4 regions of the Pseudonocardia sp. CA-142604 genome follow, and region 3 is predicted to be linked to each of the others. Evidence: riboswitches for the same ligand, from Rfam matches in the RefSeq annotation. Region 3 holds a riboswitch; each other region holds the start of a gene.
The links. A riboswitch is a leader RNA that binds a small molecule or an ion and turns the genes downstream of it on or off. The one in region 3 is predicted to bind S-adenosylmethionine.
Positions count from the first base shown of each region.

Region 1 (4,589 bases), 2.0 Mb from region 3:
GCTCGTCGAAGAGCACGAGCTTCGGGCGCAGGGCGAGAGCGCGAGCGATCGCGACCCGCTGCTGCTGTCCCCCCGACAACCGTCGCGGGTACTCCCCCGCCTTGTCCCGCAGCCCGACCCGGCCCAGCAGCTCCTCGGCCTCTCCCACCACGTCGGCCCGGAGCCGGCCCTGCGCGGAGATCGGGGCCTCCACGACGTTCTCCAGCACGGTGAGGTGTCCGAACAGGTTGAAGCTCTGGAAGACGAACCCGATGTGCGTGCGCTGGCGCAGGATGTGGCGCTCGGAGAGCTCGTGCAGCCGGTTGCCCACCCGCCGGTAGCCCATCAGCTCCCCGTCGACGCGCACGAACCCGCGATCGACCTTCTCCAGGTGGTTGATCGCCCGCAGCAGGGTCGACTTGCCCGACCCTGACGGCCCGAGCAGGACCGTCACCTCGCCTGCGCGCACTGTCAGGTCGATGCCGCGCAGCACCTCGAGCGCGCCGAAGCTCTTGTGCACCCCACGCAGGTCGACCATGGGAGGGGCAGCCGTGACAGCGGCCGGGGCCGTCATGCCGGCACCCGCTTGCGCAGGAGGGCGATTCCGGTGCGCGCCGCCGCCCGGAACCGCTGAACGGGCGTCGGTGGCACGGTTCGCAGCGCCCCCCGGGCGTAATAACGCTCGATGTAGAACTGACCGATCGACATCACCGTGGTGAGCACCAGGTACCAGATCGCCGCCACGAGCAGCAGCGGAATGACTCGCCCGTTGCGCGTGTAGATCACCTGTACCTGGTAGAAGAGCTCCGACAGGGCCATGATGTAGACGACCGACGTGCCCTTGACCAGCCCGATCAGCTCGTTGCCCGCGGTCGGCAGGATCGTCCGCATCGCCTGCGGGAGCTGGATCCGGCGGAACTGACGCAGCTTCGGGATGCCGAGCGCCGCTGCCGCCTCGAGCTGCCCCTGGTCCACCGAGAGGAAGCCCGAACGCACCACTTCGGCGGCGTAGGCGGCCTGGTGCAGCGCGAGCCCCAGCACCGCGGCCGTGACGGGGCTGACGAGGTCCATCGTGCCGACCGAGAAGAAGGCGGGCCCGAACGGGATTCCGAAGCTGATCGCGCGGTAGAGCAGCGCCAGGTTGTACCAGAACAGCAGCTGCAGGATCAGCGGCACGGACCGGAAGATCCAGATGTAGGTCCAGCTGACGGAGCGCAGCAGCGGATTCGGCGAGAGCCGCATGAGCGCGAGCAGCGTGCCGAGGACGAAACCGATGACGATCCCGAGCACCGTCAGCTGCAGAGTCAGCGCGACCGCCCGCAGGATCGACGGCGCGAAGAGGAACTGCCCGACGGTGGGCCAGTCCCACGCGGGGTTGGTGACGAGCGCGTTGATCGCCATCGCGAGCAGCACCGCGACGACGACCGTGGCCGCCCAGCGCCACGGGTGCCGGGCCGGCACCACGACGAGCCGTTCGTCGAGGTCCTCGGCGCCCCTCGGTCGGCCGTTCGTGATCACGGTTGCGGTGTCGGGAGCTGCGCTCATCGAGAGCTCACTTCCTTCTCGAAGGGGTGCTTGCCGATCTGCTCGGCCGGCAACCCCGGGTCGTAGAGCGGCGAGTAGCCCGTGGCCAGGTAGAGGCCCTTGGCCTCCGGCTGCCGCGGTCCGGTGGTCAGGTAGATCCGCCGGTACCCGCGTGCAGCGATCTCCCGCTCGAGCTCGCTGAGCACCCGTCGGGCCAGACCCCGGCGGCGGTGCGCGGAGTGCGTCCAGATCCGCTTGAGCTCTGCCGTGCGGTCGTCGAAGCGGCGGAAGGCGCCACCCGCCACCGGATCGCCGCCGGCGAGCAGGAGGATCAGCCCGCCGTCCGGTGCGCCGAACTCCTGCGGTCGACGGCGCATCTCCTCGCCGATGTCGCCGAGCGAGTGTCCGTAGCGGGTCGTGTACTCGTGATCCAGCTCGGTGAGCATCGGGACCACGAGCGGATCGGTGTAGGCGACGTGACGGACCTCCAGCGCCGGAGAGCTCATCGAGCGGCCGCCGCAGGGGCGCGGTCCATCGCGCCGGTGGAGAGGTCGGCGAGCACTCGCCCCAGCGCCGGAGCGAACGCGAAGCCGTGGCTCGAGAACCCCGCGCCGACGACGAGAGGGCCAGCCGTGTCCAGCACGAATCTCTCGTCCGGCGTGGAGGTGCGGGTACAGCCGAGCGGTTGGGGCACCCGGTGGTCAAGGCCCGGCAGGAAGGCGGCCACGTACTCCTGCAGTCTGCGCAGCTGCGCCGGGTCCGGCGCGAACGACGGCCGGTCCGGATGCATCTCCGGCCCCACGCCGCGGAACCCGAGCTTCACACAGCCCTCGGCAGTGGCCGTGCCGTGGACGCTCCCGGGCCAGCCGTCCTCCGGAGCAACGTGATGGACGAACGTCGGCCATGCGACCTGGCGCGCAGGAAACGAACCGGCGCCGCCCCATAGCGGAAAGTTCGTGGGCTGCTCCTGCGTCACCCGGAGCCTGGGCAGCTCGACGAGCCCGTCCAGCAATTCCGCGGTGCGGGCTCCGACCGCCACCACCGCCCGGCGAGCGCGAACAGGACCACGTGGCGTCGCGACCTCGACGAGATCGTCGCCGCGCACCGCGATCGCCGTCGCCGGTGTGGAACGCTTGACCACCGCCCCATGCGCGACGGCGGCGGCGGTCAGAGCGGCGACGGCCTGGCCTGCATGAATGCGGCCGGTGCGGTCCGGCTGGTACAGCACCGGGCCGCTGAACACCATCCCCGGCCACCGGGCCGATGCCTCGTCGGGATCGAGCCACTCGTGGGCGATGCCGTGCTTGGCAAGGGATTCGGCAAGCACTCTCGTGCCTCGCGGGTCGCCGTGGTCGACACCCCCGGTGATCTGCAGCAGCGCGGCGCCCGTCTGGGCTTCCACCTCCCGCCACAGCGGCAGAGCCTCAGCGGCGAGCCGCACGTACCGCGCCGAGGAATAGGTCTGCCGGTAGATCTCCGCCGACCCGTACGGAACACCACGCACCCGGCCGGTCTCGAGTTGATCGAGCAGCACCACGTCGCGATCGCGACCGGCGAGCTGCCATGCAGCCGCCGCACCGACCACACCGCCGCCGATGACCACGACATCGACCACGCCGGTGCGTGCCGATCTCGACGAGCGGCGCTGCACCGGGATATGCGGGAATGCCGGCATGACCGTCCTCCTACGACAGCAGGGAGCGCGAGCAATAGAGAGTCCACTGTGGACGCACGGCTCGTCCGGCACCGCCGGAACCACCGTTCACGAAGATCTGACGCGACGCGCCGGAAACCGCCCCTACGCGTCAGCGCACGGGACGCGGGTTGGCCCGGAGGCCGGGGTCAATCAGCGACAAAGATCGGCCTGCGTGCGGCACAGATCAACATGCCGACGCTTCGACCATGTGGACGTCAACCACGTCGACGAGCGGATGACCGCCGGCCGGGCGTGCGATCGACGCACGATGTCTCCCATCGATCCTGGCGTTAGCACCCGGCGCCGTAAGGCACATGGTTGCTGCGGCTTCGACGAGCCAGATCTCTCGGCCGCTCTGGATGGACGACAGCAAATGTAGGCGACGACCCGATGGATCTGTCAAGGATGTGACGAACACGCGCGTATCCGACGCGTGACGACCGGCTGCCGTGACCGGATCCGACGGGGCGCGGGTGAGCGATGGCAGAAATCGTGCTGCCAGCGCGACCACCACCAGCGACGCGCGTACCACGGTCCCCGTGACGCCGAGCAACCTCGACACCAGCGGATCCGGCCTCGAGGAGGATTGCTCGTGCAGGCGCAGTACAAGCGAGCCGACACCCCGCACAAGCAGTCCGACAGTCGCCGATCGTCTCGACCTACCCCTGCCTCCGGGCTCCACAGCCTGCAGCGCATGGCGGGCAACGCCGCCGTGACGCACGTCTTCCAGGCCCGACGGCAAGAACTGGCCCACAGCGAGCATGTTCGGCGACCTGCGGTGCAGAACGTCCTGCCTTCTCCCGCCCGGGCCCTGGTGACGACGCTGGGCGCCGGCATGGAGACCCGGTTCGCGATGGAGAGCGGCGGCGCGATGGAAAACAATTGCGCGGCAGCGGAAGGCAACTCCATCGAGGTACGTCCGGTGCAGCGAGTACCCGACAGGGCCGATCCCGGGACCGTACGCGACGAATCCGTCGATGCTCCCCGGGCAAAGGGCGCCGCCAGGTTGCCGAGATACAGGCAGAAGAACCCGAACACGACCAGTCCTCACCCAGCAGGACTGCGGATGACGGACAGGATCGCTCGGATCGTGTACGACGCCGTCGCCCACACGAACACGCCGCATGTAGCGGCCAGCGACGTCGCCGGTGCCGGCATGCTGCTCGCCGCCAACTCGGGCAAAAGGGGACTGAGCGAAGAGGCGCAGACTGCAGGAATAGACCACCTGCTGGACGTCGGAACTCGGGGGGAATCACAGCTCACGTATGGCCGGAAAAGCGAACATCAGCTCTGGGATCAGACGAAGTATCGAGCTCTGCTCACGGGGGATTACCAACGAGCGCATCCCGACCACGCAGAGGAGCTGGGGAGGATCGCCGCCGCGGTGACG
Region 1 covers NZ_CP192045.1:3,718,638-3,723,226, reverse strand. Annotated here, with positions in the region: gene ACQPZQ_RS16965 (amino acid ABC transporter ATP-binding protein) at 1-553, opposite strand, end outside; gene ACQPZQ_RS16960 (amino acid ABC transporter permease) at 550-1,524, opposite strand; gene ACQPZQ_RS16955 (GNAT family N-acetyltransferase) at 1,521-2,009, opposite strand; gene ACQPZQ_RS16950 (FAD-dependent oxidoreductase) at 2,006-3,178, opposite strand; SAM riboswitch class I at 3,472-3,565, opposite strand; gene ACQPZQ_RS16945 (hypothetical protein) at 3,894-4,589, shown strand, end outside.
Region 1: linked by a shared signal. The riboswitch ahead of ACQPZQ_RS16950 (FAD-dependent oxidoreductase) and the one ahead of ACQPZQ_RS26050 (aminotransferase class V-fold PLP-dependent enzyme) in region 3 are both predicted to bind S-adenosylmethionine.

Region 2 (4,589 bases), 2.3 Mb from region 3:
GTGGCCAACATCAAGTCCCAGATCAAGCGGGTCAAGACCAACGAGAAGCGCCGCCAGCGCAACAAGTCGGTCAAGTCCTCCGTGCGCACCGCGGTGCGGCGCTTCCGTGAGGCTGTGGAGGCCGGCGAGAACGAGAAGGCCATCGAGCTGCAGCGCTCGGCGGCCCGAGCCCTGGACAAGGCGGCCAGCAAGGGCGTCATCCACAAGAACCAGGCGGCCAACCGCAAGTCGGCGCTGTCGAAGCGCGTCGCCGCGCTCTGATCAGGCTCTCCCAACGGCGCTGCCCTTCGGGGCGGCGCCGTTGTGGTGTGCTCGACAACTCGCCGGCCGCCCCCTGAGGGACGCGCTCAGCGGCTCTCGCGCGCCGCGCAGATGCGCAGCACTGCCCGTTCAAGGGCGTAGCCGGGATCGGCTGCCGCGCCCTTGACGTCGGCGTTCACCTCGGCGGCGGCCTCGAAGGCCAGTGCGAGCGACTCCGGCTGCCAGGCTCGAACCTGCGACTGGGCCTTGCGAATCTTCCACGGCGGCATGCCGAGCGTGCCCGCGAGCCGGTTCGGATCGCCGCGGCCTGCCGCTCCCACCTTGGCCAGCGTGCGTACTCCGTCGGCCAGGGCGTCGGCCACCAGCACCGGCGCCACGCCGAGCACCATCGCCCACCGCAGGGCCTCCAGCGCCCCGGCCCGGTCGCCCGCCATCACCTTGTCGGCCACCGTGAACCCCGACGCCTCGGCCCGGCCCCGGTGGTAGCGGCGCACCGCGTGCTCGTCCACCTTGCCGCCCGTGTCGGCCACGAGCTGGCCCACCGCGGCGGCGAGCTCCCGCAGATCGGACCCCACCGCCTCGAGGATGACGCCCACGGCGTCCGGCGCGATACGACCGCCGGCCCGCCGGGCCTCGGCCCGCACGAAGTCGGCCCGTTCGTCGGAGCGGGTGATCTTGTTGCACATGGTGACGACGGCGCCGCCCTTGCGCAGCGCGTCGGCGAGCGGCTTGTTGCGCGCGCCCCCCGCATGGACCACGACCAGCACGATGCCCTCGGCCGGATCGGCGGACTGCTGGACGATCGCCGCCGCCAGATCCTTGCCCACCTCGTGGGCGGCCTGCAGGACGATCACCCGGCCCTCGGCGAAGAGCGACGGGCTGAGATTGTCGGCCAGGTCGGCCGGTGTGAGGTCGGCCGCCCGATACCGGCGTAGTTCGGCGCCGGGCTCGCCGACCCTGACCTCGGCCACCACCTGCTCGACAGCGCGCTCGACCAGCAGCTCCTCCTCGCCGAGGACGAGGTGCAGCGGCGCAGGTGCGGATGGCGCGGGCACGTCGTCCATGCTCGCGCACGGCACCGACAACGCGTGAGCCGGCTCCCAGATCGTGGGCCACGGGTTGGGATTCGAGTCGATCGTGTCGTAACGTGTCTTGCATCCGGCGGTCCGAACTGCCGGACACAACTTCACATGGCTCATCCAGAGGGGCAGAGGGAACGGCCCGGCGAAGCCCCGGCAACCGGCGATGCGCGATCACGCGTTCGATCACGGTGCCAATTCCGACCCGCACGATGCGGGAAAGATGAGGAGACTTCTCATGACCTTGACTGCCGACGCCTCGGCCACCACCTCGTACGACCTCGGGCCTGCCCGCGCCCTCTCCTGCCGCGAGTGCGGCCACCAGATCGCGCTCGCCGCGGAGTTCGCGTGCCCGCAGTGCTTCGGGCCGCTCGAGGTCGCCTACGACTTCGGCACCGTCACCCGCGAGTCCATCGAGGCCGGCCCGAAGTCGATCTGGCGCTACCGGCAGCTCCTCCCCGTGCCCTCCACCGTGCAGGAGCACCCCAACACCGAGCCCGGCCTCACCCGCCTGATCAAGGCCGATCGCCTGGGCGCCGCTCTGGGCCTGCGCAACCTCTGGGTCAAGGACGACACCGGCAACCCCACCCACTCCTTCAAGGACCGCGTGGTGGCCGTGGCGCTCGCCGCCGCGCGCGAGCTGGGCTTCTCGGTGCTCGCCTGCCCGTCCACGGGCAACCTCGCCAACGCCGTGGCGGCCGCGGCGGCCCGTGCCGGGTGGGACTCGGTGGTGCTCATCCCGTCGTCCCTGGAGACGGCGAAGGTGCTCACCACCGCCGTGTACGACGGCACGCTGCTCGCGGTCGAGGGCAACTACGACGACGTGAACCGGCTGGCCACCGAGCTCGCCGCCGAGCACGAGGACTGGGCGTTCGTCAACGTCAACGTGCGGCCGTACTACGCCGAAGGCTCCAAGACCCTCGGCTACGAGGTGGCCGAGCAGCTCGGGTGGCGGCTGCCGCAGCAGGTCGTGGTGCCCGTGGCGTCGGGGTCGCAGCTGACCAAGGTGGACAAGGGCTTCACCGAGCTCGGAAAGCTGGGCCTGGTGGATGCCACGCCCTACCGCGTGTTCGGTGCGCAGGCCACGGGCTGCTCGCCGGTGGCCAAGGCGTTCGAGGACGGCCACGACGTGGTGCAGCCCGTACGCCCCGACACGATCGCCCGCTCACTCGCGATCGGCAACCCCGCCGACGGCCCCTACGTCCTTGACGCGGTGCGCCGCACCGGTGGCGCGATCGCGCACGTCAGCGACGCCGAGGTGGTGGACGCCATCCGGTTGCTCGCACGCACCGAGGGTGTCTTCGCCGAGACCGCCGGTGGAGTCACCGTGGCCACCACGAAGAAGCTGGTGGAGTCGGGCGCGCTCGACCCCGACGCCGAGACCGTGCTGCTGATCACCGGCGACGGTCTCAAGACCCTCGACGCGGTGGCCGGTCAGATCGGCCCGTCGGCCACGGTCCCGTCCACCAGCAAGGCCGTGCGCGAGGCCCTCGCCGAGCGCGGTCTCTGAGCCCACCGGCCGGGCCTTGGGCCCCTGGCCGCAGGACGCAGCCCCGGGGGACGCTGACCCGGGGGCTGCACCCGGACAGCGCTGCGGGCGGGGAACACGGCGGAGCGGTAGACGCCATGACGGGCTGCGACGTGGAGCCGGCAACGGGCTGCCCTTGCTGACGACCCGCAAGGGTGAGCGCTCCAAGTCGCCTTCAGCCGGGCGAAGTAGAGCAGCGTCGGCCTCGGCGTGCCCGGAACGGAGAACGGCTTCGGCAGCAGGGTGGAGTTGGGCGTAACGCGTAGATCGGGTGCAGGATCGCCGACGCGAGAAGCACCGTGACCACGTCGCCGTCACCCTCGATCAGGACGACGTCGACGCCGCCGCCGCGCAAGGTAATCGCGGTAGCGAGAGTGATGAGATAGCTCGTCCGCCGGCCGGCGAGCCGCTCCGGCCACCGCTGGTCACCCCGCCGCGCCCGGCGCACCCGCGACACCCGGATCTCGGCGTAGCAGGCGTCGAGAACGATCCACGCCGGGCTCACGAGCACGAACGTGGCGAGGTCCTGCCCGGGTTCCTCCGGATCGAGGATGTTCACCACGCTCGCCACGAGCAGCGGGCGTCCCACGGCGACAGTCCCGCAGGCTGCACAGCCCCTGGTTTGTTCAGTGGCTTCCGGTTCGGCGGCCGCGGACGTGGTGTGCTCGTTCACGCTCAGCGAATTCCATGGATCACGACCCCGACGAAGAACAGCGGCGACCCACTCACGAGTGCCCGCATTCCACTGCACCAGGTCACTTCGCGCTCCTGTCGCACGCGGCGGATCCGCAGTTCGAAACAACAACTGAGCGGCCGCGTTTCGCCTTCCCCACCGAAGATCCGTCCGGCTTCGGCCGACCCTTGCCGAGCACAGCGCCGGTCGCCACCGCGCTGCTCAGACCGGAGACGAAGCCACAGAAGCACGCATTCGGCGGGTAACCCGATGGACGACGAAGGATCCGGCCGGTCGGCCGGCTCCGCAGACGGACGGCACGACGACGCGTCCCCAGGCGTCACGAAGCAGAGCAAACCGCCCGGTTCGACCCCGGAGGACGACCGGGACGCCTTCCCGAGTGTGATCCAGAACATTCAATCGCAACATACCCGCGTCAGTACCGTGTGTTTGCCACAACGATTTTCATCCGACCGATCGGATTCACCCGGATCACCGAAGCCAACCGGCATAGAGGTCGATTCCGGCGTCCGACAGAGCGTCATCCCAGTAGCGCAGCGCCAACGACAGAAGGGCTCGCCGTGGCCGACGGGAGTGGTAAATGTGCCTACAGTTCCGTATCCGACAGCGGAACTCCGCGCTTTCCGGATAGACACTCGCGCTCCGCGCATCAGGCCCGCGCCGCCGCCGCAAGTCTCATCGGCACGACGATCGAGTTCTACGACTTCTTCATCTACGGGCTGGCCGCCGGCCTGGTCTTCGCCAGCCGGTTCTTCCCGTCCTTCTCGCCCGTCGCCGGGACGCTGGCATCGCTGAGCACGTTTCTGGTGGGCTTTCTGGTGCGCCCGGTCGGCGCCGTCCTGTTCGGCCACTTCGGTGACCGCATCGGGCGCAAGCGCCTGCTCGTGGTCTCCTTGGTCACCGCGGGCGGCGCGACGTTCGTGACCGGCCTGCTGCCCACCTATTCCGACGTCGGCGTGGCGGCACCCGTGTTGCTCGTGGTCTGCCGAATCATCCAGGGCGTCGGCCTCGGCGGCGAGTGGGGCGG
Region 2 covers NZ_CP192045.1:8,014,994-8,019,582, forward strand. Annotated here, with positions in the region: gene rpsT (30S ribosomal protein S20) at 1-261, shown strand; gene holA (DNA polymerase III subunit delta) at 348-1,325, opposite strand; SAM riboswitch class I at 1,454-1,570, shown strand; gene thrC (threonine synthase) at 1,579-2,850, shown strand; gene ACQPZQ_RS36275 (hypothetical protein) at 3,044-3,457, opposite strand; gene ACQPZQ_RS36280 (MFS transporter) at 4,123-4,589, shown strand, end outside.
Region 2: linked by a shared signal. The riboswitch ahead of thrC (threonine synthase) and the one ahead of ACQPZQ_RS26050 (aminotransferase class V-fold PLP-dependent enzyme) in region 3 are both predicted to bind S-adenosylmethionine.

Region 3 (4,589 bases):
ACCGGACGTGACGATCCGCACCTTCGCCGAGCTCAACCATCTGATGCAGCCGGCCACCACGGGCGCCATCACCGAGTACCCGACGATCGATACGACGATCGACTCCGAGGTGCTCAACCTGGTCACCAACTGGATGAGCGAGAGGTTCTGATGCCCGACGTCGACCCTGAGGAGTTCCGCAGGCTCGGTCACGCCGTCGTCGACTGGATCGCGGACTACCGAGCCGGCGTCGCCGACCGGCCCGTGCTACCCGACGTCCAGCCGGGATGGGTGCGCGAGCAGCTGACACCCACGCTGCTGGCCGCAGGCCTGCCCGAGGAGCCGCAGCCGCTCGCCGGCCTGCTCGACGAGATCGACCGCGTGGTGGTGCCTGCCACCACCCACTGGCAGCACCCCGGCTTCTTCGGCTACTTCCCGGCCAACGCCTCGCTGCACTCGCTGCTCGGCGACATGCTCTCCACCGGTCTCGGTGTACAGGGGATGCTCTGGGCCACCTCGCCCGCTGCCACCGAGGTGGAGCAGGTGCTGCTCGACGCCATGGCGGCCGCGCTCGGACTGGACCCGTCCTTCACGTTCGCAGGCGGCGGGGGCGGGTCGATCCAGGACTCCGCGTCGTCGGCTGCGCTCGTGGCGCTCCTCGCGGCCCTGCACCGCAGCAACCCGGACTGGCGGGAACGCGGCGTCGACGGCACGGAGCGCGTCTACGCCACGGCCGAGACGCACTCCGCACTCGCGAAGGCCGTGCGGGTCGTCGGGCTGGGCAAACAAGCGCTGCGGATCATCGAGCCGTCGCCGGGCTCGCTCGCGATGTCGCCCGACGCCCTGGCCGCCGCGCTCCGGGCCGACTCCGAGGCAGGGCTGCGGCCGGTTCTGGTCTGCGCCACCATCGGCACGACGGGAACCGGCGCGATCGACCCGGTGCGGGAGATCGCGCACGCGGCAGCCGAGCACGGAGCCTGGGTGCACGTCGACGCCGCGTGGGCCGGTGTGGCGGCGCTGTGTCCCGAACTCCGCCACCTGCTCGACGGCGTCGAACTCGTCGACTCGTTCTGCACGAACGCCCACAAATGGCTGCTCACGGCGTTCGACGCGTCGCTGTTCTGGGTGCGGGACGCCGCCGCGCTCCCGGCCGCGCTCTCGATCACTCCCGAGTTCCTCCGCAACGCCGCCTCGGAGTCGGGCTTCGTCGTGGACTACCGCGACTGGCAGGTGCCGCTCGGTCGCCGCTTCCGTGCGCTGAAGCTGTGGGCGGTCGTGCACGGCCACGGGCTGTCCGGTCTTCGGGCGCACATCCGCTCGCACCTCGCACTGGCCGAGAAGCTCGCCGGCCAGGTGCGCGAGGACCCCACGTTCGAGCTCGCGGCCGAGCCGTCGCTCGCACTGGTGTGCCTGCGTGTCGTCACGGGCGACGGGCCGGAGGCGGACGATCGCGCCACCCGCACCGTGCTCGAGCGCGTCAACGCCTCGGGCAGCGCGTTCCTCACCCACACCACGGTGGGCGGCCGCTATGTCATCCGGGTCGCCATCGGATCGCTGCTCACGGAGTCCTCGCACGTCGACGCGTTGTGGGAGTCACTTCGCGATGAGGCGGCGAAGGTCCTCGCGAACGATCCGGACGATCGTCGCGATCCCGGCCACTCCGAATCGACGCACGTCTAGCGGGCCGCGTCCCCGTTGCCGCCATCCTCCTGTGGCGGCGGCAACGGGCGGCTTGACGATCGATCGAACGCCGACGTAGCGTCGGTGACAGGTCATGAGTGCCAGCACCAAGCCCCGGCTCGCTGGCCGGCAACCCTCCTCCGCGGTGGGGTGCTCCGGGTGACGACCAGGCCGCCGGGCGGGGTGTCCGGTGGCAAGCGCGGACCCGCCTGCGTCGCCGGGTCCCCTCATGAGGAGACCATGTTGTCGCTCGTTCTTGCTCCCTCCGACATCTCGTCCACCACGTCACGCGAGCTTCCCCCGGTGGTGGGCAACGACCTCCGGGTGCCGCTGGTCACGGGCGGGAACGTGGCGTACGCCAACCTCGATCTCGCCGCCAGCGCGCCTGCCCTGCGCTCCGTGGCCGCCCACGTCGCCGACTTGCTGCCCTACTACGCGTCGGTGCACCGCGGCGCGGGCTACGCCTCCCAGGTCAGCACCGCGCTCCTCGAAGCAGCGCGCGCCACGGTCGGCGAGTTCGTCGGCGCCCGGCCCGAGGACGACGTGGTGGTGTTCACCCGCAACACCACCGACTCGCTGAACCTGCTCGCCGGGTGCGTGCCGGGCACCGTCCTGTGCCTGGACGTGGAGCACCACGCGAACCTGCTCCCCTGGCAGACCGGCGCCCACCAGGTGCTGCGGGCCGCCGACACCGTGGAGGAGACCCTCGCGGGCCTCGAGGCCGCCCTTGCATCGACGTCCGTGGCCCTGGTCGCCGTGACGGGCGCATCCAACGTCACCGGTGAGGTCCTGCCGCTGGACCGGATCGTCGAGATCGCCCACCGGTGGGGCGCTCGGGTGGTGGTCGACGCCGCCCAACTCGCGCCGCACCGCAGCATCGACATCGCCGAAACAGGCATCGACTACGTGGCTCTCTCCGGCCACAAGCTCTACGCCCCCTACGGTGCGGGCGTGATCGTCGGCCGGCGTGACTGGCTCGACGTGGGCACGCCGTACCTCGCGGGTGGTGGCGCGGTGCGGGAGGTCGAGGTGGACCACACGATCTGGGCCTCCGCCCCGCACCGGCACGAGGGCGGCACGCCGAACGTGCTCGGCGCGGCGGCGCTTGCACAGGCCTGCCGCACGCTCGCCCCGGTACTCGACGGAGCGGCGCTCGCGCACGAGCGCGCGCTCTCGGACCGGCTCGCGGCGGGTCTCGCCACCGTGCTGGAGGTGCGGACGTTGCGGATCTGGTCGGACAGCACCGAACGCGTCGCCGTGCAGAGCTTCTCCCTCCCGGCGCAGCACCCATCGGGACGGGTGGCCGCGTACCTGTCCGCCGAGCACGGGATCGGCGTCCGGGACGGCCGCTTCTGCGCCCACCCGCTGCTGCTCAGGCTCTGCGGGGAGAACGGCGAGGCGCTGCGCGCGAGCATCGGGATCGGCACCACCGAGGAACACGTGGATCGGCTGGTGGAGGCGCTCCGGCAGCTCGTCACGCAGGGCCCGGACTGGACCTACGGACGTGTCGACGGGCGGTGGGTGCCGACGCCCGACCCGCGCGACCACGATCCCCTCGGGGTCGTGGGCGACCTGGCTCTCGGCACGGGGGCCTCCGCCTGCAGCTCGGATTGAGCATCCCGATCCCGGCGACGTTGGACAGGCAAACCTAACAAGCAGCTATCCTCCTTTTCGATCACACATCGGGCGGGGAGGAGTGCTGCATGCGCGTCGTCGTGTTCGGCTACATGACGTGGGGCCATCGGACGTTGGACGCGGTACTCGCGGCCGGGCACGAGGTCCCCTTGGTCGTCACACACCCGGAGAGCGACAACCCGTACGAGACGATCTTCAACGACTCCGTGGCCGAGCTCGCGGCCAAGCACGGCATCCCCGTGCTGGTGCGCACCCGGGCCGACGACGCGGAGGTGGCGGAGCGAATCGGCGCCGCTGACGCGGACGTGATGGTCGTGTCGAACTGGCGCACGTGGCTGCCGCCCGCCGTCTTCTCCCTCCCCCGGCTCGGCACGCTCAACGTGCACGACGCCCTGTTGCCCGCCTACGCGGGCTTCGCGCCCCTCAACTGGGCGCTGATCAACGGGGAGCCCGAGGTCGGGGTCACCGCCCACATGATGGACGGCGACTTCGACGCCGGCGACATCGTGCTCCAGCGCGCCACCCCGGTCGGCGACGAGGACACGATCGTCGAGCTGTTCGACCGCACTCTGGCCATGTTCGGGCCGATCACCGTGGACGCACTGGAGCTCCTGGCCTCGGGACGCACCGACTGGGAGCCGCAGGACCGCAGCCGGGCGAGCTACTTCCACCGGCGCAGCGAGGAGGACAACCGGATCGACTGGAGCTGGCCGGCCCGGGACATCGCCAATCTGGTGCGCGCGCAGGTCGACCCCTATCCCAACGCCTACTGCTTCCACGGCTCGACCAGGCTGCGGGTGCTCGCCGCCGGCGTCACCGACACGCCCTACGGCGGCACGCCCGGACGCATCTTCATCCGTGACGGCGCCGGTGGCGTTGTGGTGGTGGCCGGGGCCGACGCCCGCCGCGGCCGCAACCCGGGTCTCGTGATCCGCCGCGTCCGCACCGACGACGGCCACGAGCACGCGGCCGCGGAGTACTTCACGAGGATGGGCGGCTACCTCACCTCACACCCCACCGCCTGACGCGCCGCCGGTCGGCCGCACCCGACATCCGAGCCGTCGCGGCCGGTGCTTCCGTCGCCCATCGGGTACTCGGCTCGCGTGACCCACGACCATGACCTCGACACAGCTGTGTTCGATACGGCCGTGTTCGATGTGGACGGCACGCTCGTCGACACGAACTACCAGCACGCACTCGCATGGTTCCGGGCGTTCCGGCGCTACGGGATCACGGTGCCCGTGTGGCGGCTGCACCGGGCGATCGGGATGGGAGGCGACCAGCTCGTCGCCGCC
Region 3 covers NZ_CP192045.1:5,743,463-5,748,051, forward strand. Annotated here, with positions in the region: gene ACQPZQ_RS26040 (alpha/beta hydrolase family protein) at 1-151, shown strand, start outside; gene ACQPZQ_RS26045 (aminotransferase class V-fold PLP-dependent enzyme) at 151-1,659, shown strand; SAM riboswitch class IV at 1,750-1,865, shown strand; gene ACQPZQ_RS26050 (aminotransferase class V-fold PLP-dependent enzyme) at 1,900-3,273, shown strand; gene ACQPZQ_RS26055 (methionyl-tRNA formyltransferase) at 3,363-4,319, shown strand; gene ACQPZQ_RS26060 (HAD family hydrolase) at 4,398-4,589, shown strand, end outside.

Region 4 (4,589 bases), 2.0 Mb from region 3:
AGCGCTCGCGGCGCAGCAGGCTCACGCCCACGGCCACGACGAGCGAGACGGCCTCCAGCGCGACGATCCCGCCGAGTTCGTGGCCGAGCTCGCGCAGCGGCAGCCCGACGGCGATGCTCAGCACGAGGCTGGAGACGAAGGCCGGGGCGGTCATCCGCGGCCAGAAGATGGCCAGTGCCAGCGGGAAGATCAGCGCGGCCTTGACGAAGAAGACGAGGTTGACCAGCTCGACGTAGTCGACCCCGGAGCTGACGATCACGCCTCCGACGACCCCGGCCACCAGGATCGACAGCTTCGTCCACCGGATCAGTCGCGTGTCGGGGATGTCCGGGCGGATCCGCTTGACGATGTCGACGGCGACGAGCGAGGACAGGGCGGAGAACGCTCCGTCCATCGAGGAGTAGCAGGCGTTGCAGATGATCAGCACATACAGGGCGATGAGCACCAGGGGCAGGCCCAGGTGCGACACGACGTACGGGCCGATGCCGCCGGCGCCGAAGTCGCCGAGCGCCTCGAGCGGGACTCCCATCGACGTGCCGACGAGCCCGAGCAGGCCCAGCGTCAACGGGATCGGGTAGAACCACAGGCCTGCCCACAGGAACGTGCGATTGAGGTTCGCCGGTTTCATCGCCCAGACCTTCTGCCAGAACGTCTGGTCGGCCATCGTCGAGGCGAGCAGCCCGAGCGCCAGCGAGATGCCGAAACCGGCAGCGGCGGCCGGGTCGAACACGCTCAGCCGGGTCGGGCCGGCCTCTCCGACCCTCGCGAACACGAGGTCGGCGCCGCCGGCTTTCGCCAGCACGTACAACACGACGATCGCTGCGGGAACGGTGATGAGCAAGGTGGTGAAGGTGGCCGTGACGGCTGATGTCCAGAGACCACCGAAATAGGAGTAGACCATGACGATCGCGAGCGTCACGAGCAGCACGGTCGTCGTGTTGAGCCCGAACACCACGCCCATCACGAGAACGACGCCATACAGATTGATGAAGATCTCGGCGAGCAGTCCGAGAAGCATCGCGACGAGGATGACGGTGCTCGCGGACCGGCTCGCGAAACGGACGCGGACGAACTCGACGATCGTGTACCCACGAGGCATTTGACGACGCAGCCGCAATGCGAAGGGAACCATGGCGACGACCGCGAGCCCGTTCGGCACGATGAACCAGAGAAGTCCGGAGGTCCCCCAGGTGTAGGCCTGGGCCGACGACAGCATCACCGCCATCGACCAGGTCCAGACGGCGATGACCGACCCGACCCCGAAGCCGAGCCCGATCCGCCGACCTGCGATGACGAAGTCGTGCGTGCTGCGTGCCATCCGGCGCACCGCGAACGCGATGGTCAGCATGAACAGGCCCAGCCCGGCCATGAGCGCCAGGCCGAGCGCAGGCGGTACATCGGTGGGAGCCATCGCATTCCTCCAGGGATATGGCTGGGGCGCGGCATCGGAGGATGATCGCCGAAATGTCGAAAAGAGAAGGCGGGGCGCCGAAAATACGCGAACCAGGAGCGTGGTGGATATACCGGTCAGCTCTGGCGACAGTGCCGGTCGTCGACACACAGCTGGTTCGCGGCGAGCAAGGCGAGATCCAGTCGATCAGCTGTGGTCTGAACGTAGCCATACACGTCCACCTTTGTATGTGAACGACAAGATCAGAGCAAGGCATCGGCGGCTCTTATGGTCGCGCGCACATCTACTTCTTGAATGGTGAGAATTGCTGTGGCGCCGTGACGAATCGACCGGACATTTGGTCGTCAGAAGTTTTACTTCGGCTGGACCATCCGAATAGTCACGTGTGTCGCGGCGCAGCGACCTTCCTGACGCTGCCTGGCCTGCCGCCGGCGGGCTCACCGGGGAGGTGCCCCACAGCCCGTGCCGTAGCCGGGGAACGGGTGGCACAGCGCCGCTCTCGGGCTCGCCCTCTCTCCGGACGATCCGGCCAGGCGTCTCGTCCCCTACGCCCGGCTTTGTCACATCCTTGACAGATCCATCGGGTGGTCGCCTACATTCGATGTCGTCCATCCAGAGCGGCCGAGAGATCTGGCTCGTCGAAGCCGCAGCAACCATGTGCCTCACGGCGCCGGGTGCTAACGCCAGGATCGATGGGAGATGTCGTGCGTCGATCGCACGCTCAGCGGGTGGCCACCCGGTCGTCCTCGTGGTTGACCTCCACCTGGTCGAAACGTCGGCACGTCGATCTGTGCCGCACACAGGCCGCTCTTTGTCGCTGATCCATCCCGGCCCTCCGGCCACCCTGGTTCCCCTGCGCTGACGCGTACGGACGATCCGACGCGTCGCGTCAGGGCTCTGCACAGCGGTGATCACGGCGATGCCGGTACAGCCGAGGTCCTGTCCACAGTGGATTCTCCCGATGCCGAAGTTCCTGCAAGGAGAGCGCATGAGCATCACCGATTCCCGATCGAGCGACCAGCACCTGCGGGACGAGTGGGCGAACTGGCATGCCGAGCGCGAGGCGGATCTGCGGACCCCGCACGGTTGGCTCAGCCTCACGGGCCTGTACTGGCTCGACGCCGAACCCCGCTCGTTCGAGGGGCTGCCCGGCATCTGGCGTGCCACCGGCGACGGCGGTGTGGAGGTGACCGCGGCCGAGGCCGATGGGCTGGTGGTCGGTGACATGCCGGTGACGTCGACGGCGCGGCTCGAGCCGGTCGACGGCACGCCCGGCGTGCTCGTCGAGGTCGGCCCGCGCAGAGTGGAGGTCGTGCGCCGCACCGACTCCTACGCGTTGCGCGTGCGTGATCCCGAGGCGATCACCCGCACGGAGTTCGCGGGCGTTCCCACCTTCCCGGTCGACGCACGATGGGTCGTCGACGGCAGGTTCGCGGCCTATCCGCAGCCGCGGCGGATCACCGTGGGCGCCGTCGTCGACGGCTTGCAGCACTTCCCGACCGCCGTCGGGGTGGTGCATTTCAGCGTGTACGGCGGTGACCACGAACTGGTCGCGTTGCGGGGGAAAGCAGAGGGGCTGGTGCTGCATTTCCGCGACGCCACGTCGGGCGCGTCCACATACGGCGGGGGCCGCGTGCTGAAGACTCTCGAACCGGATGCGGAGGGCCGGGTGCGCATCGACTTCAACCGGACCGTCAACCTGCCGTGCGCGTTCACCGCGTACGCGACCTGCCCGCTTCCTCCCGCGGAGAACCGCCTGGCGGTTGCCGTCGAAGCCGGGGAGCGCGACCCCGCGCGGCCGGAGGTCCGATGAGCAGCACGGTGGGGGTAGTACGCGCCACGGAAACCGCGGACGTCATGGAGCCGGTGGTCGACGCGGCCGTGATGCGGGACGTACTCGGGCATTTCGCCTCCGGCGTGGTCGTGGTGACCGCGCGCGGCCCGTCCGGCCCGATCGGTTTCACCTGCCAGTCGTTCACATCACTGTCGCTGGATCCGCCGCTGGTGAGCTTCGCGCCGTCCCGCACGTCGTCGACGTGGCCCCGGATCCGCGACGTCGGCACGTTCTGCGTGAACATCCTGGCCGCCGACCAGGAGCACCACAGCGCGGGTTTCGCCCGGTCCGGCGTGGACAAGTTCGCCGGTGTGCGGTGGCGGCCCAGCCGATACGGCGCGCCGGTCCTGGAGGGAGCGTGCGCGTGGGTGCACTGCAGGCTCCACAGTGAGCACGACGGCGGCGACCACACGATCGTCCTGGGCCGTGTGCTCGAACTCGCCGCCGATCACTCCCGGACTCCGCTGCTGTACCACCGCGGCGCCTACGAGCTCATCCTTCCCCGGCCCCGCGAGGAGTCCCGCTGACCAGCCTGCGTCAACGGGCGCTGGTCGGCCGGGTATCGCGGGCGTTGCGCACGAAGGCGGGCACGGCGTGGGGGAGTCGATGCAGCGATGCCGGGCTGGGCCGGAGGGTGTCGTTGATCCGGTTGTGCAGGTAGGTCCGAATCCTCGATATGACCGCCGCCATGTTGCGGTTGTGGCGACGGTGATCGAACATCCTACCGTGGGGCCGATTCTGTTCGACTCTGGATATCGACGGCATCGTTCAGAAATCCGCCTCCGAGCAGGCGGGCGAAAAATCGATCGACTATCTGCGTCGGCCGGGCCGGCCTCGGGAGTGAGTTGCTGCGCGATCGACGTCGCGTAGATGCGAGACGGGCTCGTAGTCGTCGAGTGAGCGCCGGTCCAGCCGGCGTCGGGTGCGTTCGCGGAGGCGTTCCCTGCCTCCTCGCCGCTCTGCCACAATTGCGGAAGACGAGTTCCGTATTCGGCATGGAGAAAAGTTCTTCGTCAGGCGAGGGAATCGTCATTCCCTGACCTTGGAGTTCGTCTGTGCAGGCTCATGCTGGGAGTTTCCGCGCGGCCCTGGCGGTTGGAACGGCATCGGCATCTCTGACCGTGTTCGTCCTCGTCGGACCTGCGGGTGCGGCGACTCCCGCTGTCGTGATGCCGGGCGTGCTCCAGGAGGCGTTCACTGCCGCCGCGCAGCGATACCACGTCCCCATTGACGTGCTGCTCGCAGTGTCCTACATCGAGTCGCGCTGGGACGCCCACGCTGGACGACCCAGCGTCTCCGGCGGATACGGGCCTATGCACCTGACGGACCTGCGCGCCGCGCTCG
Region 4 covers NZ_CP192045.1:3,726,353-3,730,941, forward strand. Annotated here, with positions in the region: gene ACQPZQ_RS16985 (sodium:solute symporter family protein) at 1-1,411, opposite strand, end outside; SAM riboswitch class I at 2,017-2,110, shown strand; gene ACQPZQ_RS16990 (DUF1684 domain-containing protein) at 2,400-3,224, shown strand; gene ACQPZQ_RS16995 (flavin reductase family protein) at 3,221-3,772, shown strand; gene ACQPZQ_RS17000 (N-acetylmuramoyl-L-alanine amidase) at 4,367-4,589, shown strand, end outside.
Region 4: linked by a shared signal. The riboswitch ahead of ACQPZQ_RS16990 (DUF1684 domain-containing protein) and the one ahead of ACQPZQ_RS26050 (aminotransferase class V-fold PLP-dependent enzyme) in region 3 are both predicted to bind S-adenosylmethionine.